Desulfovibrio desulfuricans: one gene and its partner. The protein of the gene in region 1 interacts with the protein of each later gene in a pairwise test. Links are inferred from orthologs where the notes say so. Each region holds a gene or a part of one and is shown on either strand. Other genes may lie near its edges.

Region 1 (15,439 bases):
TGTATTTTTGAGATCGTCCAGCGAGCAGGGGGCGTAGCGGTCGGCCTTGCTCTGCCCTTCGACCGTGCAGTGCAGAACGCCAAGCTGAAAGCAGTCATGGTTCTGGTCGCGCCGGAACAGGCGGGCCAGGTTGCGGCCTTCCTTGATCCTGGCGTGGCTGATGCCGTGCACCACAGCCACGACCTTGCCGTCTTTTTCAACCGTGTGGCTTTCGGCATCCGGCCCGAAAACAGTGACGTTGTCAGGCCACTGCACAGCCGCCAGTCGTGAGGAAAGGGGATCGTGATTGCCGTGCGCCAGAAAAACGCGCACTCCGGCATCACGCAGGCGGCGGCAGCCGTCGCACAGCTTGAGCTGTGCTTTGACGCTGTGGTTTTCCTCATTATACACGTCGCCAGCCAGTATGAGAAAATCCGGCTTGTCTGATTCACAAAGCCGGAAGAGGCGGTCCATGGCCTTGAAGGTGGCCTCTTGCAGCAGACGTGCCAGATGCCCCCCCTGCGCCGCCGTGCGGGAAAGCCCCTGAAATGGCGTGTCCAGATGCAGATCGGCGGCGTGAATATAGCGGATGCCGTCCATGTAAAAGCCTCGTTTATGGATTTGTAGGGAAATATTGCTGAAATCTAGACTTTTTCAAAATAAATGACAAGCGCAACGGCCAATTACGCCATTGCTTCAGACATGACAGCGCAGTTACAACAGTGCGTCAGAAATTTTATGCTGCAAGTACAAGTGGATGGAAAAACAGATGGAGCAGGGGGAGGAGGGGCAGAAAAAAGCCAGACCGCCGCTGTGCCGGAGGTCTGGCCCTGGAGTTGCGCTGAAAAAGCGGCTTGCCGCTTTTATTCCTGCACTGCGGGGTTGCCGTGCACAGGCAGGGAACCGTTGCGGATAAAGTGATCCACAAGGCCGAAAACCGTTTCATTGCCGCAAAAGCATCCTGCGGCTATGGCCGCCTTGTAGGCAGGCAGGTTTGCCTCAAAGCGCTGGAGCAGTTCCGGTTCCAACGTGTGCATGTCGGCCTGCATGCCGTAGTTCAGGCGCTCGATGTAGAGCGCGTTGAAGCGTTGTTCCACCATGGCCTTGAGGGGCAGGGTGAGTATGGGTTTGCCCAGGTGCAGGGCCTCCCCCATGAGGGTATGCCCGCCGCCCTGAATAACGTAGGAGCAGCCCTCCAGCAGCCGCAGAAAGCCTTCTTCGCTCTTGCGCATGAAGATAACGTTGTCCTCCTGCCCTTCGGTACGGTCGTATCCGAAGACGTAGCAGGTCTTGCGCGTGGCGGCGCGCAAAAAGTCCACCAGTTTGCGGTGGGTGGAATTGCTCTGGTACACGAGCACATGGCCGTCATCGCGCGGGTTGAGCGCAAGCACGCTGTCGCGCAGAATGGGCGGGGCCACGCGCGCCTTGTACTGTGGCAGCACAGGCGGCGAATAGAATGATATGATGAGGTTTTCCGCCGTGGGGCGGAAGAGATAACGCGGGGTGAGGCCCTGCACAAAGGTATCCCACCACATGTTGGGCGGCAGGTTGTGCTGGCAGCAGGTGATGATATGTTGATGGTCGAGGGTCAGGCAGGGCAGCCCGGCCTTTTCGGCGGCGCGCGGCACAAAATATTCCAGATCGGTCATGCAGACATCGGGCCGGAATTCATCAATGAGGCGCGACACCTGATCAATATAACGCTGCCTGTGCCACAGCAGGGGCAGGGCCCGGCTGATGGTGGCGGCCATGTCCACCTTGTAGTCCTTGAACACCGTGCCCAGGTTGGGCAGTCGGCGCACGGGAAATTCCGGCTCAAGAATTTTTGGGGCGTCGTCGTCCGCCACAAAAAGAAATTCGTGCCGTGAAAGGCGGCGGGCTATGGTCAGGCCGCGCATGGCGTGCCCGTGGCCTGTGCCGTGAATGCCGTAAAGTACGCGCGCCATGGTTCTCCTTTATGCCTGCCGCAGAATAGGCGGCGGGTTTGCGGCGGCAAGCCTACCAATGCACGGCAGTAGCGTCAATTACTCGTCTTGACGCACAGGGGCCTGTTATCTACCATCACGCATTCATTGCTGTCTGTCACATCTGATTGCGGGGCGCAGCAGCGCCAGCGGAGCATACATGCACGAGCCCAGCACCGGGGCGAGCCCGCAGGGGCCGCTCTGCAACGTGACCATCCCGGTTTTTAACAGGCCTGCGGCCACGGAGCGCGCCATCCGCGCCCTGGCAGCCACCTCGCGCGAGGTGCCGTTCCATATTACGGTTGTGGACAATGGCAGCGAGCCGGAGCTTGTAAAAAAACTGCTGGCCTTGCGGGCAGAGGGCTTGATCGACCATCTTTTTTTGCTGCCGCGCAATATGGGCGTGGCCTGCGCAGCCAATGTGGGCTGGCAGCTTGTGCCCGCGCCGCTGTACATGAAGCTGGATAACGATACCGCCTTGTGCGCAAGCACTGGCTGCGCGACCTGCTGGCCCTGTGGAGCCACGGGCAGCCGCTCTCCAATCTTGGCGGCGCGTTTAACCGCGAAATGCTGCGAAAAACTCCCGGCAGCCTGCAAACCCCGCACGGCGAGCTTGGGTTGTGCGTGGGCAACCTGCCCGGTCAGGCCGTGCTTGTGCCGCAGACTGTTTCTGAAAAACTGGGTTTCTGGAATGAGGAATACGGCCTCTACGGCGGCGAGGATGGCGATTACGGCCTGCGCATGCAGGCGGCGGGCCTGCCGCAGTACTATTACCTTGGGCCCGAGTATTTTGAAAATATCAGGGAAGACGATGATGCGCGCGAAACCTATGCCGCACGCGGTATAGACAAGCGCAGACTGCACCGCGAGCTGGTGGTCAGGGATAACCTGTGCATGGGCAAGCTGTTCATGAATAAAATTCTCTACCTTTCCGGCCTGCGCTCTCTTGCGCCGCTACAGCGCTATGCTGTAGACGATGTGGACGGGCAGGGCCGGGTACGGCTGACCGAGCGTAAGGAATACAAGGAATTTCAGCGCGATCTTGCGCAGGTGGCCGCAGGGCTGAACGCCCGTTTTCGGGATTATGTCATGTCCTACAAGCTGGATGCGCCTACGGCGGACGCCATGCGGCAGGTGCTTGAAAAACACGCGCAGGCAACAAAAATTGACAAGGGGCTGTGATGAACGCACGTAAAGTCAGAGAAGACCTGGGCCGCGCCAAGGCCTGTTGCGCGCGCCGCGATACGGAACGGGCGCTCTTTCTAACCATTTCGGCTCTCAAGGAGCTGGGCGGCCAGAGCGCTCCGCTTGATCTGCGCGGCGATTTTCGAGCCGCAGTGGCGGATCTGGCTGTTGATCCGGAGCTGAAAGCCGCCGGAGCGCCAGCCTTTGTCTATACTCCCGGTGCGGAAAAAGATCTGCTCCAGCTTCTCTCGCAGCTTTACCGCTCCCTGAAAGGGCAGGAAAAAGAAGAGGAATATCAGGCGGCCTTGCAGCGCAAGCTGAACCTTGACCACGGCTTCAGCGACGGCAAAAAGTTTCTGGCAGAGGGTAAGCCTTCAGAGGCTGATGCATGTTTTGCCGAGGCCCTCAAACACTACAAGGACGAAAAGGCCATCTTTGGCATGATGGCCCGGGCCATGATGGATGCGGGCGAATATGTGCGCGCCATCGGGCATGCGCGGGCCGGCCTCAAGGAATTGCCGGACGATGCGGAACTGACGCGCATTGTGGAGGAGTGCACCCGCCTGCGTCAGTAAATCTTTCGGCGTATTTTTTGCAACGTTCTGACGAAAACTTGGCGGCGGCAAAAGCTGCCGCAGGGAGTCGTCATGAACGGTCACAATCACGTAAGGTCAGTTCCCTATATGGCATTGAGCGCGGCGCTCTTTGGCTGCGCACTGTTCTTTGCCGTTACCCTCTGGCGCGGCGAAAGCATGGGTGAAAGCGGACAGTTTGCCTATACCCCAGGTTTTGATGTGCGGGCGGATGTGGTCAATTCCGTGCGGGTTGTGCCGCTTGCGGGAACAGCCCTGCGCAGCCCCAGCGTGAACGCGGATAAATCCGCGGCTGTTTCCCTGGCCTACTAGGCTGTTTTTATTTTGAAAAGTTGGATTGCCTCTCAGTAGTAGCGGGCGGCCATTTTTTTGTGTATACTTTACCACCTTTTTTGATCTTGTTCTTTCAGCGGTCATTCTGCTGGAGGGCTGACGTGTCGCGCGTAGTTCTGAAAAGGAGATACAGAAGTGTATTTCTGGTCCGTTCTTTCTATCCATATCTGAAGATCACTAATCGGGAACGGTTCTTCCCTTTGTTTCAGATTGCAATTACCTGTAATTTTTACCGTATTGCTTGTAAAACATAGTAATTTGCCATGTTATATTGACTTTGTTTCAGAATGTGCCTACATTGTACAAGATGCCCGATTAGAATGGATGAAAAGCCCTATTGTTCTCGTCACTGTAGTGCCATGTTTAACTTCCTTATTTCTCCATAATATTAGTGAGTTACTGACCGATACTTTTTGTTCGGCAATAACATCACGCATTCTTTAAAGGACATGTTTGCGTTATGAATTGGGACTGGGACAAACTTCAGGAAAAAAGACAGAAGCAGGGTTCTAACCCTCCGCCCCGACCTCCTCAGGATGTGGATTCTGACGATATGGGGCAGGAAGAAGAAACCCCTCGTGCCAGGCGCACCCCTTTTAACAACGGCCGTGGCCCCGGTGGCGAAAACCCTTTTTCCAAAATAGCCCGCATGCGCTTTCCCAACGGAAGGGCGGCTGGCCTTGTGGGTTTTGCCATTGTGGTTCTGTGGCTTCTCTCGGGTATTTATATTGTTAATCCCGATGAACAGGGCGTTGTGCTGCGTTTTGGCAAGTATGACCGCACCGAAGGGCCCGGCCCGCACTACGCGTGGCCTGTTCCCATTGAATCAGTATACAAGCCGCAGGTGACGCAGGTTTTGCGCAGCGAGGTGGGCTTCCGCTCCGTTGGGCAGGCGGCCACCTTCCAGCAGGGGCAGTTGCGCACTATTCCGGAGGAAGCCTCCATGCTCACGGGCGATGAAAACATCGTCAACGTGCAGTTCAGTGTGCAATACAAGATCAGCGACCCTGTGGACTACCTTTTTAACGTTACCGCGCCCGCAGCGTTGGTGCGCAATGCCGCAGAGGCGGCCATGCGCGAGGTCATCGGCAACAGCCAGATCGACTCTGCCATTACCGATGGCAAGCTGAAAATTCAGAGCGAGGCCACCCAGTTGCTGCAAACCGTGCTTGACCGCTACGGTGCGGGCATACAGGTGCTGGCCGTGCAGTTGCAGGATGTGCACCCCCCGCACGAAGTTATTGACGCGTTCAAAGATGTGGCCAGCGCCCGTGAGGATAAAAGCCGCATCATTAACGAGGCCGAGGCCTACCGCAACGAGCTGCTGCCCAAGGCCAGGGGCCAGGCTGCCGCCATGGGCAACGAGGCCGCTGCCTATAGCGCAACGCGCGTGCGTAACGCCGAGGGTGATGCCTCCCGTTTTGAAGCCCTGCGCATAGAGCACGACAAGGCCCCCAAGGTCACGGAACAGCGCCTCTATTTTGAAGCAGTAGAAGACATTCTTTCCAACGCGAACGAAAAGGTGCTTATGGACAATCCGGCTGCTGGCCGTGCGCTGCCCTATCTCACCTTGCCTGGTCTCGGCGCTCCTGCTTCGCCCAAGACGCTGGAGAAGAAATAATGAGTAAAAATCCTCTGGTGCTGATTCTTGTTGCTCTGGTACTGCTTATCGTTGTTACCCAGGGATTCTTTACCGTTCACCAGACCCAGAAGGCTCTGGTATTGCAGCTGGGCGAACCGCTTTCGCGCGTGTACGGGCCTGGCCTGCATTTTAAAATTCCTTTTATCCAGAACGTGGTCTATTTCGATGCCCGTGTTCTGGACTATGAAGCGCGCTCCCGAGAGGCCTTTACCGTAGATAAAAAGGCCATTGTTCTTGATAACTATGCGCGCTGGAAGATCATTGATCCCCTGCAGTTTTACCGCACCATGCGTTCCATTCCCGGAGCGCAGGCGCGGCTGGACGACGTTGTCTATTCACAACTGCGGGCACTTGTGGGTGCGTATACCCTTACAGAGGTCGTGTCCTCCCACAGGGCGGCCATCATGAAGGAAGTGACCAACAAGGTTTCCGACCTCATGCATGGCTACGGAGTCGAGGTGCTGGATGTGCGCATCAAGCGTACAGACCTGCCACCTGAAAACCAGCGTGCGATTTTTGGACGCATGCGGGCCGAACGTGAACGGCAGGCAAAGCAGTACCGTTCGGAAGGTGAAGAGGAGTCGACGCGTATCCGTTCCGATGCCGACCGCCAGCGCGCGGTTATTCTGGCAGAGGCGGCGCGCGCCGCGCAGATTGAACGAGGACAGGGCGATGCCAAAGCGGCGTCAGTTTACGCCCAGGCCTATAACAAGGCCCCTCAGTTCTATGCGTATCAACGCTGGCTTGACGCCATGCGTAAATCGCTAAAAGAGAACAGCAAGCTGGTGCTTTCCAACGAAACGCCGCTGCTTAATCAGCAACATTGATGCGTGGTTTTCCACGCCAGGAGTCAAAGAGTTATGCCCGGTTTTGCAGAGATATATGAACGCATCAAGTTGGCCACCAACAGCCGCACGCAGGTTGAGCTGGCCGAGGTTCTGGACATCCGTCAGTCCAGTATTTCCGATGCGAAACGGCGCAATTCCGTGCCCGGTGACTGGTTCATGAAGCTTTTCGAGAAGTTTGGGCTGAACCCTGACTGGCTCAAGCAGGGTGTAGGCCCCATGTACTTGCGCACCGAGCAGGGTTATGTGCCTGAAGACGCACCGGCCTCCCTTGCCGAGACTGCTGCCCACTATGGCGACGCCATGGCCCGTGGCGGCATCCACTCCGTGTATGACGCCAAGTGCGTCTACAATGATGATGCCCCCCGTCCTGCTCTGGCTCTGGCGGGCAAGATATCGCTGCCGCTTTCACTCACCCGTGACGGCCTGCAGGTGCTGCGGGTGCGCGGCGCCAACATGGCCCCCCTTATCTCGGAAGGGGCGCATGTGGGTGTGGATACAATGGATACGGATGTGGTGTCTGGCCGCATCTATGCCATCTTTGCTCCCAATGAGGGCGTCGTGCTGCGCAGGGTGTTTTTGAACAGCACCCAGGATGGCTACGTGCTGCGTTCCGAGGCTGCAAGCTTCCCCGAAACCCAGTTGGCTGCGGGCCTGCTTGCCAAGCGCATGCTTGGCCGCGTGGCGTGGGTGTTGCAGGAAGTGTAGAAAAATGATGCTGCAACCGGCTTTTGCCGTTCATTCGTTTTGCCGAAGAGCCTGGTCGGTATGTGGTCTTGCGGGCTGTCTGCTGCTGTGCGCCTGTAGCGGCGCACAGACAGCGGCCTCACGCGGTGGGGACGGTATTACATCATATGATTTGCCGTCCTCTCCTGCTGCAAGCCAGCCTTCCTACAGCCCGGCTGGGGCACCCCCTGCCGCTCCGTCAAACACGGCGCAGGGCTACGCGACCCCTAATTATTCCGGCGGGTATGCGGGCGGCAGCAACGGTGCGGGCACTACAGCGGCCCCAAGCTATGGCGAGCCGCAAAGTCAGGCTCCAGGCTATGCCGCGCCAGCTCCAACATATGCGCCCTCGCCAGCGCCAACATATGCCCCGTCATATCAGCAAAGCCAGCCGCAACCAGCGGCAGGCTCCGCTGCCATTGCTCCCGCATGGCGGCCCCTGGCAGATCGGCTTGCAGCTGACGGGCTTTCCGGCCCGAGGGTGGACGCCCTGCTGGCTACACTCAGCGCCACGCCCACGCAGTCGCCCATGGGCAGAAAAATGCGTGAGCTGTATAACCGCAAATTTTTCCCCAAGCCGCCTTCCACCGCACCTGCGGCCCTGTATTACAAGGGCGTGCTGACCGATGCCAATGTGCAGTTGTGCCGCCAGTTTGTGGCGCAGAACAAGCGCGCCTTTGATCAGGCCGAGGCCCGTTTTGGCGTGCCTTCATCCATAGCTGTATCCCTGCTGTTTGTGGAAACCCGCCTTGGCAAGGTGCTGGCCGACGTGCCGGAAAACGCCTTTTACACGCTTGCCAGTATGTCGGTAACGCGTCAGCCCTCTGATATCCCTGACTGGCTGCCGCGCATGCCCGGCTATCAGGAGCACCTCGACTGGTTTGCCGAAATCATGCCCAAACGGGCGGATTGGGCCTACAAGGAAGTAAAGGCCCTGGTGGAGCACATGTTGCGCGACAATATTGATCCGCACCATCTGCCGAGCTCCATTTACGGAGCTGTGGGTCTGTGCCAGTTCATGCCCTCCAATATTGCCACGTACGGCGCGGACGGCGACGGCGATGGCAAGGTTGATCTGTTCACCATCCCCGATGCTGTGGCAAGTCTTTCCAACTATCTCGCCAAACATGGCTGGAAGCCCGGTCTGCCGCGCGCAAGGCAGCATCAGATACTTATGGCCTACAACCATGCCGCCATCTACGCCAACACCATTTTGGCCCTGTCAGACATGATCAACGGCGCGCCTTCGCCAGAGGCGTCGGCCAAGCCCGCCCCTGCCACTGCGGGCAAGCCTGCTCCAGCAAAAACTGGCAAGGCCGCTCCGGCCAAGGCTGCCAAACCTGCTGCGGCCAAACCGGCGAGCAAAGCTCCCAAGCCGGTTAAGCCCACAAACTGACGGTTTTAATTTATCGATACATCATCCCGCTGTCCTTTGGTCAGCGGGATGTTTTTTTGCCTGTGGCAAAACACGCACGGTCAGACATTAATACCGGGCTGTTGCCCGATCCGGACAGGTATGGCTGGAATCCGGGCTGCTTCTGCTGCCGATTGAATGCGACGCAGGGCAATCTTGCCATCCCTTTATTGCGGTGGCATACTTTGAGGATGAACACCAATTCCGGCGCGCAGCCCCCTCTGAAAGAAAGCAACCGGCCTCTGGCCGACCTGCCTCCCTTGCCATCGCTTTGCAGCGCGGGCGCTCTGCGGCCCGTACCCAGTGAAGCCGCATGCCTGGCCCTGTGGGACAAATACGGCATGCTGCCGAACATTCGGCGGCATTCCTTGCTGGTGGCGCACGTGGCAGCCATGCTGGCCCAGCGGGCGGCAGACAGGGGCTTTGCCGTGCGCGTTCCCGAGGTTCGCGCTGGCGGCCTTTTGCACGATATTGCCAAGACCTACTGCGTCAAGCACGGCGGCAGCCACGCGCAGGTAGGCGCGGCCTGGACTGTGGCTGAAACGGGTAATTATGCCATTGCACAGGGCGTGATGATGCATGTGTGGTGGCCGTGGGCCTTGCCGCAGGGGCCGGGAATCTGTTCACTGCCTTTTTTTGTGATCTATGCCGACAAGCGCATCAGGCATGATGCCTGCGTGACGCTTGAAGAACGCTACGAAGACCTGCTTGAGCGCTATGGCCGTACCGAGGCTGCGCGCGAGGGCATTGGCGTTGCCTACAGACAGGGAAAAAATATTGAAAGCGCCCTTGAGGCGCAGCTGGGATGGGCCTTACATGAAAATTCTTTTGATTGCGGGCGGGTGGTCCACTGAGCGTGAAGTTTCGCTCAACGGGGCGCGCGCCATGCAGGAGGCGCTTGCGCAACGCGGCCATTCGGTAACGTTTTTTGACCTGCTTTCGGGCTTCGACTGCCTGCTTGAGACAGCAGCAGCGCACGATTTTGCCCTCATCAACCTGCACGGCGCACCCGGCGAGGACGGCCTTGTGCAGGCCATGCTTGAGCGGGTGGGCTGCCCATACCAGGGTTCCGGCCCTGCGGGGTCTTTTCTGGCGCTCAACAAGAGTGCTGCCAAGCAGATATTCCGGCAGGCGGGCCTGCCCACGGCAGACTGGGAATTTTTGCCTTGCGCCCCCGAGGCTGGCTGGCAGCCTCGCTTGCCCTATCCGCTCTTTGTCAAAAGCAATACGGGCGGGTCTTCGCTGCGCATGGGCCGCGCCAGCAACCGGGCCGAGCTTGACGCTGTGCTGGCATCCATTTTTGCCGCTGGCGACGAGGTCATCATGGAACCCGTGCTCGCAGGGCGGGAAGTAACTTGCGGCATTCTGGGCGAGGAAGCCCTGCCGCCCATTCTTATTGAGCCTGTGGCTGGCGATTTTTTTGACTATGAAAGCAAGTACGCCAAGGACGGGGCGCGCGAGATATGCCCCGCGCCCATCAGCGAAGCGCTGACCTCCCGCGTGCAGGAGCTTGCACTTGCAGCGCACAAGGCTCTTGGCCTGAGCGGCTATAGCCGGGCCGATTTTATTCTTGGCCCGGACGACAGCCTGACCATTCTTGAGGTAAACACCCTGCCGGGCATGACGGCCACCAGCCTTGTGCCGCGCGAGGCCCGTACTGTGGGCATGGATTTTGGCCAGCTGCTTGAGCGCCTTATAGAGCTTGGCATGGCCGGGCAGGCTCGCGGCTGACAACCTGGATTGCCGATGTTGAAGGGCAAGGGAGTTTCAATGTCTGAAGCGTTGTCCCATCCAGCCGGTTTGGTTGACCAGCGGCATAAACGACATGCGCGTTTTGTGCCCATTGATTTGGGCACATGGCCAAGACGCCAGTACTTTGACTACTATTTCAATAAAATAAAGTGCCGCTACTCCATTACGGCGCAGGTGGACATAACCGGCTTGATGCAGGCGCGCGAGGGGCGCAGGTTTTTTCCCTGCCTGCTTTATCTGCTTATGGCCGCTGTCAACGGAGAGTCGACCCCAGCAGAGAGCTGCTCCGACACACCGGCGGCTAAGGACGAACACAGCCGGAGCAGCGTGCAGATGCCCTTGCCATTGCCGGAAGGCGGCTGGCCGGGCAAGGATGTGAGCCGTACCTTTCGCCTGTCGATGGACGCGGAGGGCAATCTTGGCTGGTGGACGTTCTGCAACCCGGTTTATACGCTGTTTCATCAGAGCGATTGCAGCTTTTCTGATGTATGGAGCGAATGGACTGCGGATTTTTCCACATTTTATTCCCGCGTGCTGGAAGACATGGCACGTTATGGCGGCGTAACCGGGGTAACGGCACGCCCGGACAAGCCCGGCAACTTTTGTTCCATATCCTCGTTGCCCTGGCTTTCATTTACTTCTTTTGCACAGGATACGTACGCAGAATCCCGCATGTTTTTTCCTCTGCTACGCGCAGGCAAACACTATGAGCAGAGCGGCAGAACGCTGCTGCCGCTGTCTGTCTGCGTGCACCATGCAGTGGCTGACGGGTTTCACACCTCGTGGCTGTTCTGCCGCGTGCAACACCTCGCGAACGTGGCCAAGCTCTGGCTGCGCTGAGCGGCTGGCACTGCCACTACTCCTTTGGGCCAGCCCCTTTGCGGAATTTTTGTCACAAGCCGCCCCTGGCTCAGTGATAAACCACTTTTTTTATCCGGTTGGGTTCATGACGCACAGCAAAACTCTGACAGGTCACATGGCGGCGCTGTTCTGCATTATCGTGTGGGGCACTACATTTATTTCCACAAAGGTTCTGCTGCGCGCTTTTACGCCTGTGGAAATTCTTTTTTTCCGCTTTTTGCTGGGCTATGCGGCCTTGTGGCTTGCCTGCCCGCGCTTGCTGCGCATTACGGACAAACGGCAGGAGGTGTTGTTCGCCTTAGCTGGGCTGTGTGGCGTGACACTCTATTTTCTGCTTGAGAATATTGCCCTTACCTACACGTTTGCCTCAAATGTGGGCGTGATTGTGGCCATATCGCCGTTTTTTGCAGGTTTGCTGGCCTTCTGGCTGCTGCGGGCCGAGCGTCCGGGGCTGAACTTCTTTTTGGGCTTTGTGGCTGCCATGCTGGGCATTGGCCTCATCAGCTTTAGCGGCAGCACGCAACTGCGTCTCAATCCTCTTGGGGATGTACTTGCCGTGCTGGCCGGGCTTTCGTGGGCCGGGTATTCCATTTTGACGCGCAAGCTCATGGCCTTTGGCTATAACAGCCTGATGGTCACAAGACGCTGTTTTTTTTACGGCCTGCTGTTCATGCTGCCTTGCCTGCCGTTTATGGAATTCCATCTGGGGCTGGAGCGTCTGGAAAATCCGGTTAACAGCCTCAACCTGCTGTTTCTGGGGTTGGGGGCGTCCGCCCTGTGTTTTGTGGCCTGGACATTTGCCATACAGCGGCTTGGTGCTGTCAAAAGCTGCGTGTACATCTATCTTGTTCCCGTTGTCACGGTGGTTACTGCTGTTCTGGTGCTGCATGAGCGGATTACCTGGATGGCGGCGCTTGGAACAGCCCTGACGCTGGTTGGATTGGGCATTTCTGAAATGCGCAATTTGAGCCTGATGAAAAAGGCGGAGCAGCTGGGCAAGTGACAGAAACGCGTTGTTGCGCCTCGTTGACGTACAGGTTTGGTAGCTTTCACGCGTGGGGATACGGTCGCCGTATCCCCGCTTTTCGTTGCAGTATGCTGCAACTGGCTCAAGCAACTTACTGGAAAATTGCGGACGCAGTATGCACTTTCCCAAAAAAGAGGCGGAATTCAAGTTGGTCAAGCGTGAATACCCTACAGGATAAAGCCAGGTTGTTTGAGTATTGATCTCGCAGTATATTAAAACGGGAGTTGCGGAATGACAAAAAGTCGCATATCACAACAGCCCGGCCTATTCTCATAGCGGTGATATACATTGCTATGGTGGTGAGATGCTGCTCAAATAGCCGGGACATGCCTTGCGGTGGCATGTGCGCGGAATGTGGCGTCTTATTGCAAATTTTCTTCAACTCACTAAATATTTTAAGAAAATTAGAGTGTGTATGGAAAGTCTTATTGGCGTATTGCAACAGATTCAGGAAATTGTCTGGGGCCCCCCAACCATGATCCTTCTCCTGATTACCGGGTTTTATTATACTCTCCGGTTGGGATTTCTTCAGTTTATCCATCTCCCCAAAGCCATCCGCTATATTTTTGAAAAAGAGGAAGGCAGTGTGGGCGATGTCTCCGCATTTGCTTCACTTTGCACGGCTCTGGCAGCAACCATCGGAACAGGCAGTATCGTTGGTGTGGCCACCGCCCTGCGAGTGGGTGGACCCGGTGCATTGTTCTGGATGTGGGTTTCAGCCATTCTTGGTATGGCCACAAAATATGCAGAAGGAGTGCTGGCCATCAAATACCGCTCCATAGACGAGAATGGCGAAGTGGCTGGCGGCCCCATGTACTACATCGAGCAAGGCATGGGCAGTAAATGGAAATGGCTTGCCAAACTATTTGCTTTTTTTGGCGCAGTCACAGCCCTGATGGGCTGCGGCACATTCCCGCAGGTCAATGCGATCACGGAATCGGTCAGCAATGCCTTTAGTGTGCCGATCCCGCTGGTGGGCGCAGTTGTGACCATTGCCACCGCCGCTGTTGTTCTTGGTGGCATCAAGTCCATTTCCAGCGTGGCTGAGTTCGTTGTGCCGCTGATGGCGGCCTTTTACGTTGCCGCTTCGGCCTATGTGCTGTTCAATCAGTCGGCGGCGCTTCCCGGAGCTTTTGTTCTGGTTGTGAAGTCTGCTTTTGAGCCGACTGCCGTGGCTGGCGGCGCAACCGGCGCTGTCATAGTTTCTGTAATGACCGCCATGCGCACCGGCATTGCCCGAGGTGTGTACACCAACGAAGCCGGGCTTGGCAGCGCCCCCATTGTGGTGGCCGCAGCCAAGTCTGATTCCGGCGTGCGGCAGGGCCTGATTGCCATGACTGGCGTTTTCTTCACGACTATTGTCATCTGTACCATGACGGGGCTGGTTATTATCACCTCTGGTTTGCTGGAAGGCTCAACGCTTGACGGCGGTATCCTTTCCAACGCCGCATTCAATGCTGGCATGTCTGGCGACATGGGAATGTATGTAGTCTCCATCGGGCTGGTATTCTTTTCTTTTACAACAATCATTGGCTGGAACTACTACGGCGAACGGTGCGTTGTGTATTTGACGGACGGGGTAAAATACGTAATGAGCTACAAAATACTGTATATTTTGTGCGTAGCTGTTGCCCCGTATCTGTCCATCAGGCCTATCTGGTATATGGCCGATATCACTAACGCCTGTATGGCCTTTCCCAACCTTATTGCACTGTTGGTGCTGAGCCCCATAGTCATAGCGGAAACAAAAAAGTATTTTCAATGAGCCAAGGCTGTTCGCAGGGGATCTGAAGGCGTAAAAAAGCCGGAAAATCTCCGGCTTGAACAGGTCTGTATGCATTTTTGAGGGCATTCCCGATTGCTGGTACAGACCGGCAACCAGGAATGCCCTTTTTCAGTTGATTGCAGCAGTGAGCGTTTTACAGCAGCACACCCAGTATCAGTGCCGCCCCGCTGATGAGATAGCATTTGCGCACCAGATGTCCGTGAGCGTCCAGCGGCAGCCAGTCGCCATCCCCGGCAAGGTGGATGCGGCGGCAAGCGGCCAGATAAAAGGGCAGGCCCGTCAGGCACAGTACAACCGGCCAGCCCGCAAGGCCCGCTGCCCACAGATTGCACAATAGCAGCCACACCAGCGGCCACCACAGGCGAAACAGCAGGAAGGATCCGGCTTTGCCCAGAGTATTGGCAAGGGTATGCTTGCCCGCCACCAGATCGATTTCGATTTCCGGCAGGCTCTGGTAGTACAGCACCCCCGCCACCATCAGGCCCACGGGCAATGCCAGCGCGAGGCTGCAAGGCTCAAAATGGCCCAGTAGCAGGGTGGCGCTGGCGCTCACCATGATAAAGCCCATGTTCAGGCACACAAAAACTTCGCCAAGGGCGCGGTGCCCGTAGCGGATGGGCGGCGCCACGTAAAAAACGGCGGAACCCACCGCGAATACGCTCAATGCCCAAAGCGCGGGCCGCAGGGCCGGGGCCAGCCCCAGAATGAGCAATCCACCCACGGCAAGCGTTGCCGGGGTGAGCAGAAGCAGAGCAATGGACAGTTGGCGCGGGCTGATAAGGCCGGACTGGATAACGCGTGAGCCGCCGATGTTGTCGCCGCCGTCCACGCCGAGAATATGGTCAAAGAGGTCGTTGGCCAGATTGGCAATGGTCAGGCCCATAAAGCAGCCAGCCAGCAGCAGGGCGTAGGTTGCCCACTGCCCGGGCCGGATGCCACCTTGCAGGCGAAAGGCCAGTGCCAGAGCCAGCGTAACCGGAATGGCCGCCGTAATGAAAAAAGGCGGGCGGCAGGCCTGCCACCACGCCCTTGCCTGTTGGCGGAAAGTAAGCTTTGGCGCGAGGGCAGGGCGGGGAACCCATGCCTCGCGCAAAAGATCGCCGCAGCGCATGTTATACGCCTCCTTCACTCCACGTGTAGGGGATGGAAGGGTCATCGGCGGGCAGTCGCTGCCCCTCGGTGGGATCGTGGGGGATGTCGGCGCAGTTGCAGATGAGCGCCGGGGCGTCACCCATAGCTGTAAAGCCGTACCACACGTTCACGGGGATGCGCAGCAGGCCGTAGTGTTCCGGTCTGCCCAGAGCCAGTTCGCACAAAACGCCGCGCGTTTCT
Region 2 (15,397 bases), on another replicon or contig:
GATGCCCCCCTTGGCCTGAAAACGGAAATCGTGCCCCTTACCCGCCCCTTTGCCAACTACACAGGCAATGTATTCCGTGGCCGCGTTCTGCTTGACGGCAAGCCCGTTGCCGGAGCGGACGTGGAAGTGGAGTGCTACAACAAGGGCAAGGCCCACACCGCCCCCAACGATTTTTATGTCACCCAGGTAGTAAAGACCGATGAAAACGGCGTCTTCAGCTATGGCATTCCCTGGGCGGGATGGTGGGGTTTTGCGGCCCTGAACACCTCCGCCGAAAAAATGGAATACAAGGGTGAAGCCAAGGAAGTGGAACTGGGCGCTGTGATGTGGGTGAATTTTGCCGCACCCAAAACCAAGTAATACTGCGCCAAGTATGACTGCGGCAGGCCGGGCCGGAAATTGTCCCTTCCGGTTCGGCCTCTGCGCCAGCGGCCTTGCAAGGTGAAGCCGGGCAAAGGCCCATCAAAGGATTGATCATGCATATTGCCGAAGGCGTTCTTTCCCCTGCCGTGCTTGCCACGGGTTACGCCCTAACCGCTGCCGGAACGGCCCTGGGCCTGAAAAAACTCGATTATGACCGGCTCATGACCGTGGCCATTCTGGCCGCGACTTTTTTTGTCGGCTCGCTTATCCATGTGCCCATCGGCATTACCAGCGCGCACCTTATTCTCAACGGCCTTCTGGGCGTGATACTCGGGTGGGCGGCCTTTCCGGCCATCCTGGCGGCTCTGGCGCTACAGGCGCTACTGTTCCAGTTTGGCGGCCTTGTGGTATTGGGGGTCAACACCTTCACCATGGGATTTTCAGCCGTCGTGGCGGGTTATGTGTTTCGCGGCCTGTGCCGTGCGTGGCCCACACCAGCAGGGCAAAAAATTGCCGCCTTCTGCGGCGGAGCGCTGGGCGTCTTGGGCGCGGGCCTGCTGACGGCGGTGGCTCTTGCCTCCAGCGATGAAGGCTTTGCCACAGCCGCGCGGCTACTGTTTTTGGCGCACCTGCCCATCATGCTGGCCGAAGGGCTTATTACCATGCTGACCGTGGGTTTTATCGCCAGGGTGCGCCCTGAAATGCTGCGCCTGAGCGCGGCCTGAGGCCATAAGGAGTCTCCATGCATTCCACTTGCTCGCGCAGGGCATTCTCGCCCACACTGCCCGCACTGTTGTCCACGCTGTTTTTGCTCTTCACGTTGGCATTGCCCCATGCGGCTCAGGCCCACCGGGTCAATGTTTTTGCATGGACAGAAGGGGATCAGGTTGTTGCGGAATGCGGCTTTAACGGCGGCAACAAGGTCAAGCAGGGACAGGTGGTGGTGTACGATGCTGCCACAGGCGCAAAACTGCAGGAAGGCCGCACAGATGATCAGGGCGTGTACCGTTTTCCTGTTCCCGCTGAGGGCAAGGCCCACGGCCTGCGCATAGTCGTCAAGGCTGGCGAAGGCCATCAGAACGAATGGATGATGGATGCCGCCGAACTGGCGGCGGTTCAGACGCCAGCCATTCCCGCCAGCGCCTCCGAAGCAAAGGACGCGGCGGCTCCTGCTGCCGAAAAAACATCTCCGGTTACACACGCAGTATCCACGGCACCCCCCGGAGCAAAAGGCGCGGCTGCACCCACCCCAAGCGCTGCCGGCGTCAGCTCCGGGGAGCTGCAAACCATTGTCAACGCGGCGCTGGATGTAAAGCTTGGGCCCATCCGCCGGGAACTTGCCGAAATGCGCGTGTCGCGCCCCGGATTTTCTGAAATTTTCGGCGGCATCGGCTGGCTGGTGGGTCTGGCGGGTATTGCCCTTTACTTCAAGGGGCGTCGGGGGTAATGGCTGGGAGTGTTTGACCAGCCCTTTGTTCGCCCATCGCTCATACAGCGTATTGACCCCCGCGTTCGCATGGCCTCCGCGGGGGGGCTTGCGGTATGCATATCTCTGCTGCACAGCCTGACCGCCTGCGGCATGGCCCTTGCGCTGGGTCTGGCGCTGCTGGCGGCGGCCAATCCGCCTGCCCGCGCGCTGCTGCAACGCCTCGGCGCCATCAATATCTTCATTGTTTTTCTGTGGTGCGTAACGCCCCTGACCACGCCGGGAACCCCGCTGGCGCAATGGGGAATGCTCACAGTCAGCGCAGAAGGCGTGCGCCTTGCACTGCTGGTGAGCATCAAGTCCAATGCCATTGCCTGCATCTTTCTGGCGCTTGTCGCCACCATGAACGCCCCCACCGCCGGTCATGCGCTGGAGCGGCTGCACTGCCCGCCCAAGCTCGTTTTCCTCTTTCTTTTCACAGCCAGATACGTTCACGTCATCGCCCAGGAATGGCACACCCTGCTTGTGGCGGCACGGTTGCGCGGTTTTCGCCCGCGCACCAGCATGCATACCTACCGCACCCTGGCATCCTTGCTGGGCCTGTTGCTGGTGCGCAGTTACGAGCGCTCTCTGCGAGTGCGCGAGGCTATGGTTCTGCGGGGATTTTCCGGCCATTTCAGATCGGTGACGGTATTCCACGCCCAGAAGGGCGACTGTATTTTCGCACTGGGCCTGCTGTTGTGCATGGCGGGGATAATCGCGGTTGAATGCCTGGGAGTCCTTAATGTCTGACCACCATCACGATGCAGCCATTTTCAGCCTCGAGGGCATCTGCTTTGCTTACGGGCAGGGCAACTCGCCGCGCACAGTGCTGTGCGATGTGGATTTTTCGCTGCACCCCGGTCAGCGTATCGGCCTCTATGGTCCCAACGGCAGCGGCAAGACAACGCTTTTCCGCTGCATCACGGGCTTGGCGCGGCCTCAGGCGGGTCAGGTGCTGTTTCACGGCACGCCCCTCAAGGACGAAAAGGATTTCTACAATCTGCGCTGCAAGGTGGGATTTGTGCTGCAGCACGCAGAAGACCAGCTCTTTTTCCCCACCGTGCTGGAGGACGTGGCCTTTGGCCCCCTGAATCTCGGCTTTTCAGCCGATGATGCCAGAGACTGCGCCATGGACACCCTGCGCGCTCTCGGCCTGGCCGGATTTGAAAACCGCCTTACCCACCGGCTTTCCGGCGGCGAAAAAAAGCTCGTATCGCTGGCTTCAGTGATGGCCATGAAGCCCGAGGCCCTGCTGCTTGACGAGCCCACCAACGGCCTCGATAACGATGCCCGCCAGCGAATCATCGACATCTTGGGCAGCCTGGACACTGCGCGCATAACTATATCCCATGACTGGGATTTTCTGGCGCAAACATCCACCCAGTACCTCACCATCGCCAACAATCGGCTGAGCGCCTGCGCCCCATCCTTTGCCCATGCCCATATGCACGCCCACCCGTTGGGCAACGAACCCCACGAGCATTAGCCCCACACAATTTTGCTGGCGGCAATCTTCAACAATGCAAGGGCAATACGCCCGCAGCTATCTGCTATAAAATAATTTTCCATCCTGCCGCCGCGCCACGCCCTTCCGTAACGCCCCGCTGGCGTTGCCCGCTGGCTCGCCTCCGGCAGCCTCGCTTTTTAATTTTAGCACCAAATATCTACTTGTATATATAAAATGATAGTAGCATTCTTTCCTGAAGAGTAGTAGGGTCGCGCAGCAATTTATGCTCTGCGTCAGATTCCTGTCTTTTGGCACCATATCTTGGACTCCCAAGGATTGCCATGCGCGAACCCTATCCCAGCCTCCCCCTGCCGCTTATCCAGACGGACACAACCGATGCCGTGCTGGAATGGCGCGTTGCCTCAGACCTCCTCCGCTTCAGCCTTGGGGCCGGGAGGCTACTTGGCATTGAGGCAAATGTTCCTTGCAGCATGGCGGCATTTCTTGGCGCATGCCATGAGGATAAAAGGGACATACTCGGGCAATCGTTGCAGACGTTTCTCGAGGGCCACATCGGGGCGCATATGGAAATATGCTTTCCCATCAACGGTCTTGTGGCACGAACCCAGCTTATAACCCTTGCGCGTAACGGTGCAGGGCAGGCAGAGCGTGTGGTTGGCTGCATCAGCGCGGTGGAACGTCAGACGCAGCAGATTTTGCCGTCCGCGCGTTTTTCCATGCAGCACCTTGCCACGCCGCACTCCACGCAGGATGCCGCCCGCCTGATGCTGGCGCTCAATGCTTCCGGCGATGGACTGTGGGATTGGGACGCCAATACCAATACCGTCTACTACAGCCCCCGCTACATTGAAATGCTGGGCTACTCTGCCGAGACTTTCCCGGCAACGCTGCGAAGCTGGGAAGAAAAGATTCATCCGGAAGATTACGCCCACGTGGTGCCCATACAAAAAGACATCATTGCCTCGCCCACCCACGGCGATACCTTTGAATGCACCTACCGCATGCGCAGGGCAGACAACACCTGGGCCTGGATCCTTGGCCGCGGCAACGTTACACAGCGCGATGCCAGCGGCAGGGCCACGCGTGTGGTGGGCCTGCATACCGACATCAGCGCAAGCCAGGCCGACAGAGCCCACCTTGAGGACATGGTGCGCAACGACCCGCTCACAGGTTTGCGCAGCCGAACTTTTTTTACCATGACCGTGGAGGAGCTGGAGCAAAACGCCGTTCGGCCCGTGGGGATAATCGTTGCCGATGTCAACGGACTGAAAATGATTAACGATTACCTCGGGCACGAAGAAGGCAATACCGTGCTTTGTCAGGCGGCCCTGCTGCTGCGCGGCGGGCTGGATTCCGCAGCCTGCGTGGCGCGCATGAGCGGTGATGAATACACCGTGCTGCTGCCCGGATGCGACAGACTGAAGGTTGCCGAAACGTTGCATGAACTCATGCAGCGCTTTGAAAGGCACAACAACCAGCAAAACCGCCCCCCGGTCTTGCTGGCAATGGGTTCCGCCTGCACAGAAAACATGCAGAACAGCATTGCCAACGCCATTGTGGAGGCAGACCGGGCCATGCTGCGGAACAAACTGACCACAAGGGCTGAGACGCGCCAGCGTGTTCGGGACTGGATTGAAAACCACACCTTTGCCAAGGTTTCCATGAACGACTGCCGCTATCTGTAACGCGCAGCAGGCAGGCCGCCGCAGGCCGCGCCCCCGGCGCTCTTGACGCAAGGCTGGCTTTGCGCCAGAGTATCCCCATGTCGGAAGATAACCCTCCCCCTACGCAGGCCCAGGACTCTGGCATCGGCATCAGCAGGCAATCGCCGCTGGAACAGCCGATAGTTCAGGAGACCGAAAGCGGCCAAAAGTTGTTACAGTTCCTGCAAAGGCGGCTGAACTTGCCCCCCACCCTGCTCCACCGCTGGGTGCGCACTGGTCAGGTGCGCATCAACGGCAGCAGATGCAAGCCCTTTGCCCGTGTGCAGACAGGCGACATTGTTCGTCTTCCTCCCTTTGCCTTCAAAATGGCGGAAGAAAGCGCGTCAGAAACTGCCCCCCAGCCGCTGACGGATACAGCTCTCGACACGCAGCCGGTTGATTCGCCTCCGCTGCCGCCCATGATCGGCACAGACGGCTACCTGTGGGCCTTCAACAAACCCGCAGGCCTGCCTACGCATCCCGGCACAGGGCATGACGACAGCCTCAGTTCCCGGCTGGCCGCCTACTTCGCAAGCGCGCCCTTCAAGCCCACGCCCGTGCACAGGCTGGACAAGGAAACATCGGGCGTACTGCTGGTGGCTGCCTCGTACGAAGCCCTTGCCAAGGCACAGGACGCCATACGCGATGGAACGCTGGCCAAGGAATACGTTGTATGGGTGCAGGGCCGTTGGCCTTTTGCCGAAACGCAGCTTCTGCGCCACTTTCTGCGCAAGGATGCTGCCCAAGGCTACGAAAAGGTGCGTCCGGCTGCTCCCGGCGAGGCTGACAGCCGCGAGGCTCTTTGCATGGTGCGCCCCCTGAGGGTGGAGCAAGCGCAAAGCCTGCTGCTTGTGCACCTGCTGACAGGCCGCACGCATCAGATCCGCGTACAGCTTGCCGCCGTGGGGTATCCTGTGATTGGCGACACCAAGTACGGGCAGGCTGCGCCTACGCGCCGCCATGTGCCGCGCGGGGCCTACGCCCTCCCGGCCCCGGCCCGCATGGGCACGGCAGAAAAATCTGCCCCGGAGCCGGAAAACCTGATGCTGCATGCCCTGCGCGTAACCATGCCCTGCGGACACGTGTTTTCATGTCTTCCGCCGTGGTCTGGCGCGCATGCCCTTGAGCAGATGCCAGAGCCTGTCGCGGCCATGACAGCCCCGGAACATGGGGGCGGATGCGGGGTCTTCCCTTTGACGGAACAAAGTGCTAAAAATAAATTTTTACGCCAGTAAAGCAGTCTCAAAACCCAACTGTCCTGGCTGCCGCGCGGCCTGCGCGGCATTACACGCCAGACGCCTCAGAGAGCATATGCTCCGGGCGCTTTCTTTTCATCGGAGCGCATGACCGCATGGCGGCGCACTCCGCTTCACGCTTGCAATCTCGCCTGGCAAATCCCAGGCGTACACTAAGGTATTCTCATGGCAGATACATTGCCCCGCGTCATTCTGGTGGGTCGCCCCAATGTGGGCAAATCCACCCTGTTCAACAGGCTTATCCGCAGCAATCGGGCCATCACCCATGACCGCCCCGGCGTGACCCGCGACCGCATGGACGGCGTGGTGCGCCGCAAGGACACCCCCGTTTTCGGTATCGTTGACACGGGCGGCATCACCCTTGACGCCCACTCCGCTGTGGTGGAAGGCCCCGAAGGCATTCGCGGCTTTGAGCGCGACATTCTTGCGCAAACCGAGGCGGCGCTGGTTGATGCCGCTGCCGTGGCCTTTGTGGTGGATTCGCGTGACGGCCTGCTGCCCCTGGACGAGCATCTTGCGGCCCATGTGCGCCGTAAGGGCCTGCCCACCCTCTGCGTGGTCAACAAGGTTGACGGCGTGGAGCGCGAAGATGAGCTCATGGCCGAATTTCACGTTCTGGGCTTCCCGCTGCTGGCGGTTTCCGCCGAGCACGGACACAACATCACCGCTCTGGTGGAAGAACTGGTAGCCCTGCTGCCGGAAGAAACCTCCACCGAACCGCCCGCGCCGCCGACCCTCAAGCTGGCCATGCTTGGCCGCCCCAATGCGGGCAAGTCGTCGCTTATCAACGCCATTTCCCGCAGTGACCGCATGATTGTTTCCGATGTGGCGGGAACCACGCGTGACAGCGTTGACGTGCGCTTTGCGAGCGGTGGGCGCGACTACGTGTTTGTGGACACTGCAGGTGTACGCCGCCGCACCAAGATCAGCGACAGTCTGGAAAAGTACTCCGTCAACTCGGCCATCAAGTCGAGCACCAAGGCCGACGTGACCCTGCTGACCCTGGACGCCGCCGAAGGCGTGAGCCAGCAGGACAAGCGCCTCATGGACATGCTGAACACGCGCAAAACTCCCTTTATGGTGCTTATCAACAAGTGCGATCTGGCCCCCCGCGACTCGCTGGACAGGCTCAAAAAGAACGTCGCCGAAATGTTGGCCTTCTGCCCGCATGTGCCGATTCTGAATGTTTCTGCCCTCAAGGGAACCGGCCTGAAAAAAATCCTGCCCCTGGCAACCCAGATCCACGAAGAATGCAGCGTGCGCATTTCTACCGGCAAGCTCAACCGCGCCATGGAAGAAGTGCTCGACAAGCACCAGCCGCCTGTGGTCAAGCGTGTGCGCGCCAAGTTCTTCTACCTGACCCAGGCGGAAACCGCGCCGCCGACCTTTGTGTGCTTTGTGAGCGATGCCACCCGTGTTCCTGAAAGCTATACCCGCTATCTTGAACGCGCGTTGCGCAAAATATTTGGCATCACGCATGCCCCCATGCGCCTGCACCTGCGCTCAAGCCACAAGAAAAAATCTGAAAAATAGCGACAGGCCTGGCTGAAACCAGGCTGCCCGCAAGACAAAAAAATCCCCCGGGTCAAACCGGGGGACAAAACGTCAGTCTGCAAAAGACGGCAAGCCAGATGAGCCTGGCTAAAAAAGCTTGAATGGCGGAGACGTATAGGGGTCGAACCTACCACAGACCGCAAGGCCTGCCACCGGTTTTGAAGACCGGGCGCCACACCGGTGACGAAACGTCTCCGCATGGGCGCACCATAGGGCAAAAGCCCCTTGCCCGCAAGGGGGCAAACTTATTTGGCCTTTGCAGCACAGCAAAAGCAGCAAAGCCCGCAGCACAGTTTGACCATGCGCAACACGCACCCGGCATGCTGTTTTGACTCCTGCATGTCAAACCTCCATTGCCAAGCGTGTTTTGCGCATTATTATGAACAAGACAAGCGCAGCCGAAACCCTGTTGCCTGAACTGCAAATGCCCACAAGCATTTGACACCAGCCACATACAGGTAGTAATTTCTTAACTGTGCTGGCCATATATCCGGCCTGGCCGTGCGCCACCGCGCGCGGAAAACGTAACGGAGGCAGTGTTGAATCAGATAAGTCGCAACCTGATGCTGTGGGCGATAATCGTCCTGGCGATGGTCATGCTTTTCAATATGTTCCAGCAGCCGCAGGGGATCACCCAGCGGGTGCCCTACTCAGATTTCCTCAGTCAGGTGGACAACGGCCAGCTCATGTCCGTAACCATTCAGGGGCACACCCTCATTGGGCGCACCTCTGACGGAAAAACCGTGCAGTCCTATGCTCCGCAGGACATCGGCCTCGTAAACCGCCTTATTGAAAAAAAGGTCGAAATCAAGGCCGAGCCGCCGGAAGAACAGCCATGGTACATGACCCTGCTGGTTTCATGGTTCCCCATGCTGCTGCTGGTGGGCGTGTGGATTTTCTTTATGCGCCAGATGCAGAGCGGCGGCGGCAAGGCCATGAGCTTTGGCCGGTCGCGCGCGCGCCTGCTCAATCAGGACAGCACACGCGTTACCTTTGCTGACGTGGCTGGCGTTGACGAAGCCAAGGACGAACTTTCGGAAGTTGTGGAATTTCTCTCCAACCCCAAAAAATTTACCCGCCTTGGCGGGCGCATCCCCAAGGGCGTACTGCTCGTGGGCCCTCCCGGCACGGGTAAAACCCTTCTGGCCCGGGCCGTTGCAGGTGAGGCCGGGGTGCCGTTCTTTTCCATTTCAGGCTCCGACTTTGTTGAAATGTTTGTGGGCGTGGGCGCTTCGCGCGTTCGCGACCTTTTTGTTCAGGGCAAGAAAAACGCGCCCTGTCTGATATTTATTGACGAAATCGACGCCGTTGGCCGTCAGCGTGGCGCTGGCCTTGGCGGCGGGCATGACGAACGCGAGCAGACCCTGAACCAGCTGCTTGTGGAAATGGACGGCTTTGAAAGCAATGAAGGCGTTATCCTCATTGCCGCCACCAACCGCCCCGATGTGCTTGACCCCGCCCTGTTGCGCCCTGGCCGCTTTGACCGCCAGGTGATGGTGCCCACGCCCGATCTGCGTGGCCGCCGCCGCATCCTTGAAGTGCACACCAAACGCACGCCTCTTGCGGGCGATGTTGATCTGGAAGTGCTGGCTCGCGGTACACCGGGCTTTTCTGGCGCTGACCTTGAAAACCTGGTCAACGAAGCTGCCCTTCAGGCCGCCAAGCTCAATCAGGATCGCCTGGACATGCACGATTTCGAGTATGCCAAGGACAAGGTTCTCATGGGCCGCGAACGCCGCAGTCTTATCCTCTCTGAGGAAGAAAAGCGCATCACAGCCTACCATGAAGGCGGCCACGCCCTGGCTGCCCGCCTGCTGCCCGGTTCCGACCCGGTGCACAAGGTTACGATCATTCCGCGTGGACGCGCCCTCGGCGTGACCATGCAGCTGCCGGAAGAAGACCGCCACGGCTATTCACGCACCTTTCTGCGCAATAATCTGGTGGTGCTGCTGGGTGGCCGCGTGGCGGAAGAAATTATTTTTGACGATATCACCACCGGTGCCTCCAACGACATTGAGCGCGTCACCCGCATGGCCCGCAAAATGGTCTGCGAGTGGGGCATGAGCGAGGCCGTGGGCACGCTGGCCATCGGCGAAACCGGCGAAGAAGTTTTTATTGGCCGCGAATGGGTTCAGAACAAGAACTTCAGCGAAGACACGGCACGTCTTGTGGATTCGGAAGTGAAGCGCATTGTGGAAGACGCGCACAGCCGCTGCCGCAAGTTGCTTGAAGAAAATCTGGATGCCCTGCACCGCATTGCCCAGGCGCTTCTTGATCGCGAAACCATCACCGGCGCGGATATTGACCTGCTCATGGACAACAAGGAACTGCCCCCGCTCGACAACAACGGCAAACCCGTGCCCTCCACTGCCGCCAAGGGCGGCAAGGCTTCCAAATCCGGCGCAGAATTTGTTATTGAGCCGGATACGGACGCTCAGGCCCCCGAACAGAAGGCAGAGCACAAGCAGGAGCAGCAATCGGAACAGGCGGAGTCCAAACAGTCCGAAACCGAGAACACCCGGAACAACAGTAAAGAAAATGACCGATAGCATTTGCCCGGCCGCTCTTTCCAGGGGCGCAGACTGGCATATTCTTGGGGGGCGGGCGTTGAAGACGCCCTCCCCCTTTGGCGTAATGGGCATTGTAAATCTGACCCCAGATTCCTTTTATGACGGGGGCCGGCACAACGCCCCGGCATCAGGCCTCAACCATGCGCTGACCCTGCGCAACCAGGGTGCAGACATTCTTGACCTTGGCGCGGAATCGTCGCGGCCCGGAGCTGCGGAACTGCCCCCCCAGCAGGAAACCGAGCGCCTGCTGCCGGTTCTGACAGGGCTGCGCCAATCTGCGCCCGGAGCCGTAATCTCCGTGGACACCTACCATGCCGCCACGGCTGCCGCTGTGCTGGACATGGGGGCTGCCATCATCAACGATATTTCGGCCTGCGCCTTTGATCCCGCCCTGCTGGACGTGCTTGTGCAATACAAGCCCGGCTATGTGCTGATGCACAGTCAAGGCCGCCCGCAGACCATGCAGCACGACCCGCGCTACACTGATGTGCGCCGCGAAGTGCTGGAATTTTTTGAACTCGAGATGTCGCGCATGGTACGGGCGGGCCTGCCGGAAAACCGCATTGTGCTTGACCCCGGCATCGGCTTTGGCAAGACGCTTGAACACAACCTTGCCCTGCTGGCCCACCCGGAAGACTTGCTTGCGCTCGGGCGGCCCGTGCTCATGGCCTTGTCCATGAAATCCGTTTTTGGCGGGCTTCTGGGCCTGCCGCCGCAGGAGCGTGGTCTGGCAACAGCCATGGCTACGGCAATGCTGCGCGGCAAGGGCGTGTTCTGGCACAGGGTGCATGATGTTGTCGCGGCCCGTCAGGCCATGACTGTTGCTCTGGCTCTTGAGGCCAACTAGGATTCAAACCGTCAACGATTGCGAGTCTGCCGGTATGGTGCGATTTTTTTCAACGCGCCCATTCACTGGAATGCTGCTCATCACGTTGGCCTTCAACTTACTTTTGACATGGGTTTTGATTGACCGCAAACAGCAGCTTGAGCGGGTCAAGCTTGAGAGCATTGCCCGCTCGCAACGCGATAATCTCCAAAGCGATCTGTTGCGCCTGATATTCAAAACGGAAACCCTGAACGCGCTTGTTATTGACAACAGCGGGAATATTCAGGAATTCGAGCGTGTTGCCGCTGCCCTGCGCGATGATGACACCATTCAGGCCTTTGTTCTCGCTCCCGGCGGCACCATAAACAAGGTGTACCCATATACGCCTGCCAACAGCCTGCTGGTGGGGCAGGATATGCTTGACGGCAATCTGGGCTGCCACGAGGCAATCACGGCCCGCCACGGTGCCCCCCTGACCCTGGCCGGGCCGGTACTGCTCCCCAACGGGGATGCGGCTCTGGTGGGGCGACTTTCCGTATTCCTTCCTGATGCTTCCGGCCGTCCTCAATATTGGGGTATTGCTGCAATATTACTGCGTTTTCCTGAAGTGCTGACAGCCTCGGACCTTTACCTGCTGGACAGCATGAATATCGATTTTGGCCTTTGGCGCACATCCCCCCATAAAGGCGGTGCGTTGCTTATAGCTGGCAGTGCGGATTCAGAAAAAGACGCCGGCAGCATAGACATGCCTGTGACAATTCTTAACGCTCACTGGCTGATCCGCATGTCGGCAGGCGTTGCGTGGTTCAGATCACTGGAATCATGGCTCTATGTGGGTATGAGCGTTCTTCTCAGTCTCTTCCTGGCAACGTTAGTTCAAAGGAATCATGACCTTACGCAAATTCGCACATATCTTGAGGCCATCGCTTACAGAGACGCCCTTACGGGGGCGCTCAACAGGCGTGGGCTCTTTGAGGAACTACAAAGGCGCATAGCCTCACCAGTTGTAAAAAAATTCACCTTATATTACGTCGACTTAAATAATTTTAAAGGCATCAACGACACCTATGGACATGAGGCGGGCGACCGAGTATTGCAACTCTTCGCAGAGGTTGTTCGCGCACATGCCCCGGTGACCCATATTCTGGGGCGTATGGGCGGTGATGAATTTGTATTGCTGCTCAACGGTCCCCCGGCCGAGGAGAGGGACAAGGCCGCCTTTACCCGAATGCGCGCCGATCTTGCAAAGGGATTGCCAGAGCTGAACATACCTGGGCCGATCACGTTCAGCATGGGCAGTGCAGTGTACCCTGATACTGCCCTCACAGTGGATGCGCTGCTCTCCTGCGCGGACACTGCCATGTACCAAGACAAGGAACGCGCCAAAGCCCACGGCTGACAGCGCGACGGTTGCCCGATACACTTTGCTGCAAGGAACACACCGTGTTTGACCGTATTGCCATAGACTGGCGCGATGTAATGGATATAGCCGTGGTCAGCATTATGCTGTACCAGGTTATCCAGATGCTGCGGGGTTCGCGGGCGCTGACAGTCCTTACAGGGCTGGGCCTGCTTACGCTGCTGTATTTCTTTTCAAACGCTCTCGGCCTGTACACGCTTACCTGGCTGTTGCAGCACATCTTCAGTTCCCTTTTCATCCTCATCGTCGTTATTTTCCAGGCCGATATCCGTCAGGCTCTGGGAGAAATGGGCGCACGTCCCATCTTTCGCCGATCCAGCATAAAAAGTATCGGCGTGGAAGAAGTGGTGAGCGCCTGTGTTGAAATGGCCCGGCTGCGGGTGGGCGCACTTATCGTTATTGAGCGCAGCATGCGCCTTGGTGATATGATTAAACGCGAAGGCGTGCGCATTGATGCGCAGCTTTCACGCCAGCTGCTCATGAATATTTTTTATCCCAAGGCCCCCCTTCACGATGGAGCCGTGGTCATCAGCCGTGGCAGAATCACCGCTGCGGCCTGCATTCTGCCGCTGGCCGAAGCCAAGGGCCAGAACTTCGGCACGCGGCACCGCGCGGCACTGGGCATTGCCCGTGAAAGCGATGCCCTGGTCATTGTTGTTTCTGAAGAAAGAGGCGAAATTTCCGTGGCACTCAAGGATGAGCTGATGCGCGCCCTTGACGCTACCCGCCTCAGGCAGGTGCTTAATGAAATCCTCTGATCCCTCACGCCGCCCCCCGCATCTGCTTTCCATGCTGCTGGCGATCTTTATCGCCGTGAGCATGTGGTACATGGTCAGCGTTCGCGACAGGCTGGAAGCGCAGATTGAAGTTAACCTTGATTACTTCGGCATCCCCGCCAATCTTGTGGTGACTGACGGACTCATCAACAAGGCCATTGTGCGCCTGCGCGGGCCGGAAACTCTTTTGCGCTCCATAACGCAGCGCAAGATTATTCAGGCTGTTGATCTTTCCTCCATAAAAAAGGGCACCACAGTGGTTCCGCTTTCGGCAGAACATCTGGGGGCAAACTTCCGCGCCTTTGAGCTCATTGATGTGCAGCCCCCGCGCATTGTGGTCAAGGCCGACAACGTTCAGGAACGCAGCGTGCCCGTCAAGGCGGTTGTGGATTCGCCCCTGCACAGCGGCGCCCTGACGGTGGAAAACGTCAGCGTTACTCCGGCCACGGTGGTTTTGCGCGGCCCGGAATCTGTTGTTTCTGCCATTGCCAGTGTGCCGCTAACCATAATGCTTGATCCCAAGGCAGCGGGCACAACAACCCAGCAAACCATCACGCTGGACACGCCAGGCATGGTCACGGCCACGCCGCCTTCCGTCAAGGTGCAGTACACCATCACCAGTGGGCGCACCGTTATATCGCGCCGTTGCAAGGTGGAAATTGCCAAGGAAAGCCGCCATGCCTATACGGTTAGCCCCGATGAAATTGCCGTGCTGGTGGAAGTGCCCGAAGCTCTGGCTAAGAACAGCCGTTACCTTGGCGAGATGGAAGTTTCCCTCGTTACGCCGGAGATCCAGCCGGGAGAAAGCATTAAAACGCCCTTGCACTTCAAACTGCCGGAAGGAATGACTCTCTTGAACCCGGTTACGGAAGAAGTTACGGTAACAAGAAAAAAGAAATAAGCGCCGCCCTTCAACTGCCACATCCGGCAGCCAGAGAGGAACGCAACCGCGCCTTGCCCTTGCGGCCGGGCACGGCACATACGACAAAAACCAGCAACAGCGCCCACGCTGAAACGCGTCTGCGCGCTGCAAAAGAATTAGAGGTAAGGAGTTTTCATGGCTGAGCGTCTTTTCGGCACAGACGGACTGCGCGGCACGGTCAACAACTATCCCATGACCGTGGATGTGGCCCTGCGACTTGGTCTGGCGGCGGGCGTGCGCTTTCGGCGCGGCGACCACCAGCACAAGGTGGTCATCGGCAAGGATACGCGCCTTTCAGGCTACATGTTTGAATCTGCGCTCACTTCCGGCCTGTGCGCCGCCGGCATGCACGTGATCATGACCGGCCCGCTGCCCACTCCGGCCATATCCTTCCTTACCCGCAGCATGCGGGCCGACCTTGGGGTGGTTATTTCCGCCTCGCACAACCCCTTTCACGACAACGGCATCAAGTTCTTTGATGCCGATGGCTACAAGCTGCCCGACCTGACCGAAGACGAGATATCGGCCATGGTGCTGGATTCGGACTTTAAATGGCCCTATCCGGAAGCGCGCGGCGTGGGCCGCGCCACCAAGATTGAAGACGCAGGGGGCCGCTATATTGTTTACACAAAAAGCTGCTTCCCCCCCCAGTTGACCCTTTCGGGCCTGCGCATTGTGATTGACTGCGCCAACGGCGCCAGCTACAAGGTTGCCCCGCTGGCTCTTGAAGAACTTGGAGCCGAAGTTTTCCGCATCGGCACAAGCCCTGACGGCACCAACATCAACGAACACTGCGGCTCGCTCTATCCCGAAGTGGTGGCAGCCAAGGTGCGCGAGGTGCGGGCCGACGTGGGCCTTGCGCTGGACGGCGATGCCGACCGCCTCATTGTTGTGGACGAACACGGCGACATCATTGACGGCGACCAGCTTATGGCCATGTGCGCCCAGGCCATGATGGCCCGGGGCGAACTGCCGGGCAATCTGCTTGTGGCAACCGCCATGAGCAACATGGCCCTGGAAATTTTTATGAAGGATCACGGCGGTTCGCTGCTGCGCACCAAGGTGGGCGAC

What was found.
Region 2: the proteins of hflC (region 1) and ftsH interact in binary tests that used the Escherichia coli proteins (3 or more experiments, as listed by UniProt). The link is inferred for Desulfovibrio desulfuricans from one-to-one orthologs.

Annotation. Positions count from the first base shown.
Region 1 is NZ_JANFYZ010000006.1:25,982-41,420, forward strand. Bases 4,600-7,598 are described here. They hold hflC (protease modulator HflC), read left to right. Parts: upstream 4,600-5,674; coding sequence 5,675-6,523; downstream 6,524-7,598. Other genes in these bases: hflK (FtsH protease activity modulator HflK), read left to right, coding at 4,600-5,675; NE637_RS08775 (LexA family transcriptional regulator), read left to right, coding at 6,557-7,249; NE637_RS08780 (lytic murein transglycosylase), read left to right, coding at 7,254-7,598. Outside these bases: NE637_RS08735 (metallophosphoesterase family protein), read right to left, coding at 1-579; NE637_RS08740 (glycosyltransferase family protein), read right to left, coding at 843-1,925; NE637_RS15895 (glycosyltransferase family protein), read left to right, coding at 2,424-3,125; NE637_RS08755 (tetratricopeptide repeat protein), read left to right, coding at 3,125-3,703; NE637_RS08760 (hypothetical protein), read left to right, coding at 3,776-4,033; more of hflK, read left to right, coding at 4,515-4,599; more of NE637_RS08780, read left to right, coding at 7,599-8,663; NE637_RS08785 (HDIG domain-containing metalloprotein), read left to right, coding at 8,873-9,535; NE637_RS08790 (D-alanine--D-alanine ligase family protein), read left to right, coding at 9,498-10,412; NE637_RS08795 (CatA-like O-acetyltransferase), read left to right, coding at 10,452-11,273; NE637_RS08800 (DMT family transporter), read left to right, coding at 11,380-12,297; NE637_RS08805 (alanine/glycine:cation symporter family protein), read left to right, coding at 12,737-14,086; NE637_RS08810 (prenyltransferase), read right to left, coding at 14,241-15,218; NE637_RS08815 (dTDP-4-dehydrorhamnose 3,5-epimerase family protein), read right to left, coding at 15,220-15,439.
Region 2 is NZ_JANFYZ010000002.1:136,596-151,992, reverse strand. What follows is about bases 7,900-10,856. They hold ftsH (ATP-dependent zinc metalloprotease FtsH), read left to right. Parts: upstream 7,900-8,351; coding sequence 8,352-10,361; downstream 10,362-10,856. Other genes in these bases: folP (dihydropteroate synthase), read left to right, coding at 10,351-10,856. Also shown: NE637_RS03335 (DUF4198 domain-containing protein), read left to right, coding at 1-360; cobalt transporter CbiM, read left to right, coding at 477-1,088; NE637_RS03325 (NikL family nickel/cobalt ECF transporter subunit), read left to right, coding at 1,106-1,810; cobalt ECF transporter T component CbiQ, read left to right, coding at 1,820-2,581; NE637_RS03315 (energy-coupling factor ABC transporter ATP-binding protein), read left to right, coding at 2,574-3,317; NE637_RS03310 (GGDEF domain-containing protein), read left to right, coding at 3,620-4,984; NE637_RS03305 (RluA family pseudouridine synthase), read left to right, coding at 5,062-6,237; ribosome biogenesis GTPase Der, read left to right, coding at 6,424-7,791; more of folP, read left to right, coding at 10,857-11,229; NE637_RS03280 (hypothetical protein), read right to left, coding at 11,327-11,650; NE637_RS03275 (GGDEF domain-containing protein), read left to right, coding at 11,624-12,607; diadenylate cyclase CdaA, read left to right, coding at 12,652-13,386; NE637_RS03265 (CdaR family protein), read left to right, coding at 13,373-14,305; glmM (phosphoglucosamine mutase), read left to right, coding at 14,462-15,397. UniProt on the Escherichia coli protein: Acts as a processive, ATP-dependent zinc metallopeptidase for both cytoplasmic and membrane proteins. Plays a role in the quality control of integral membrane proteins.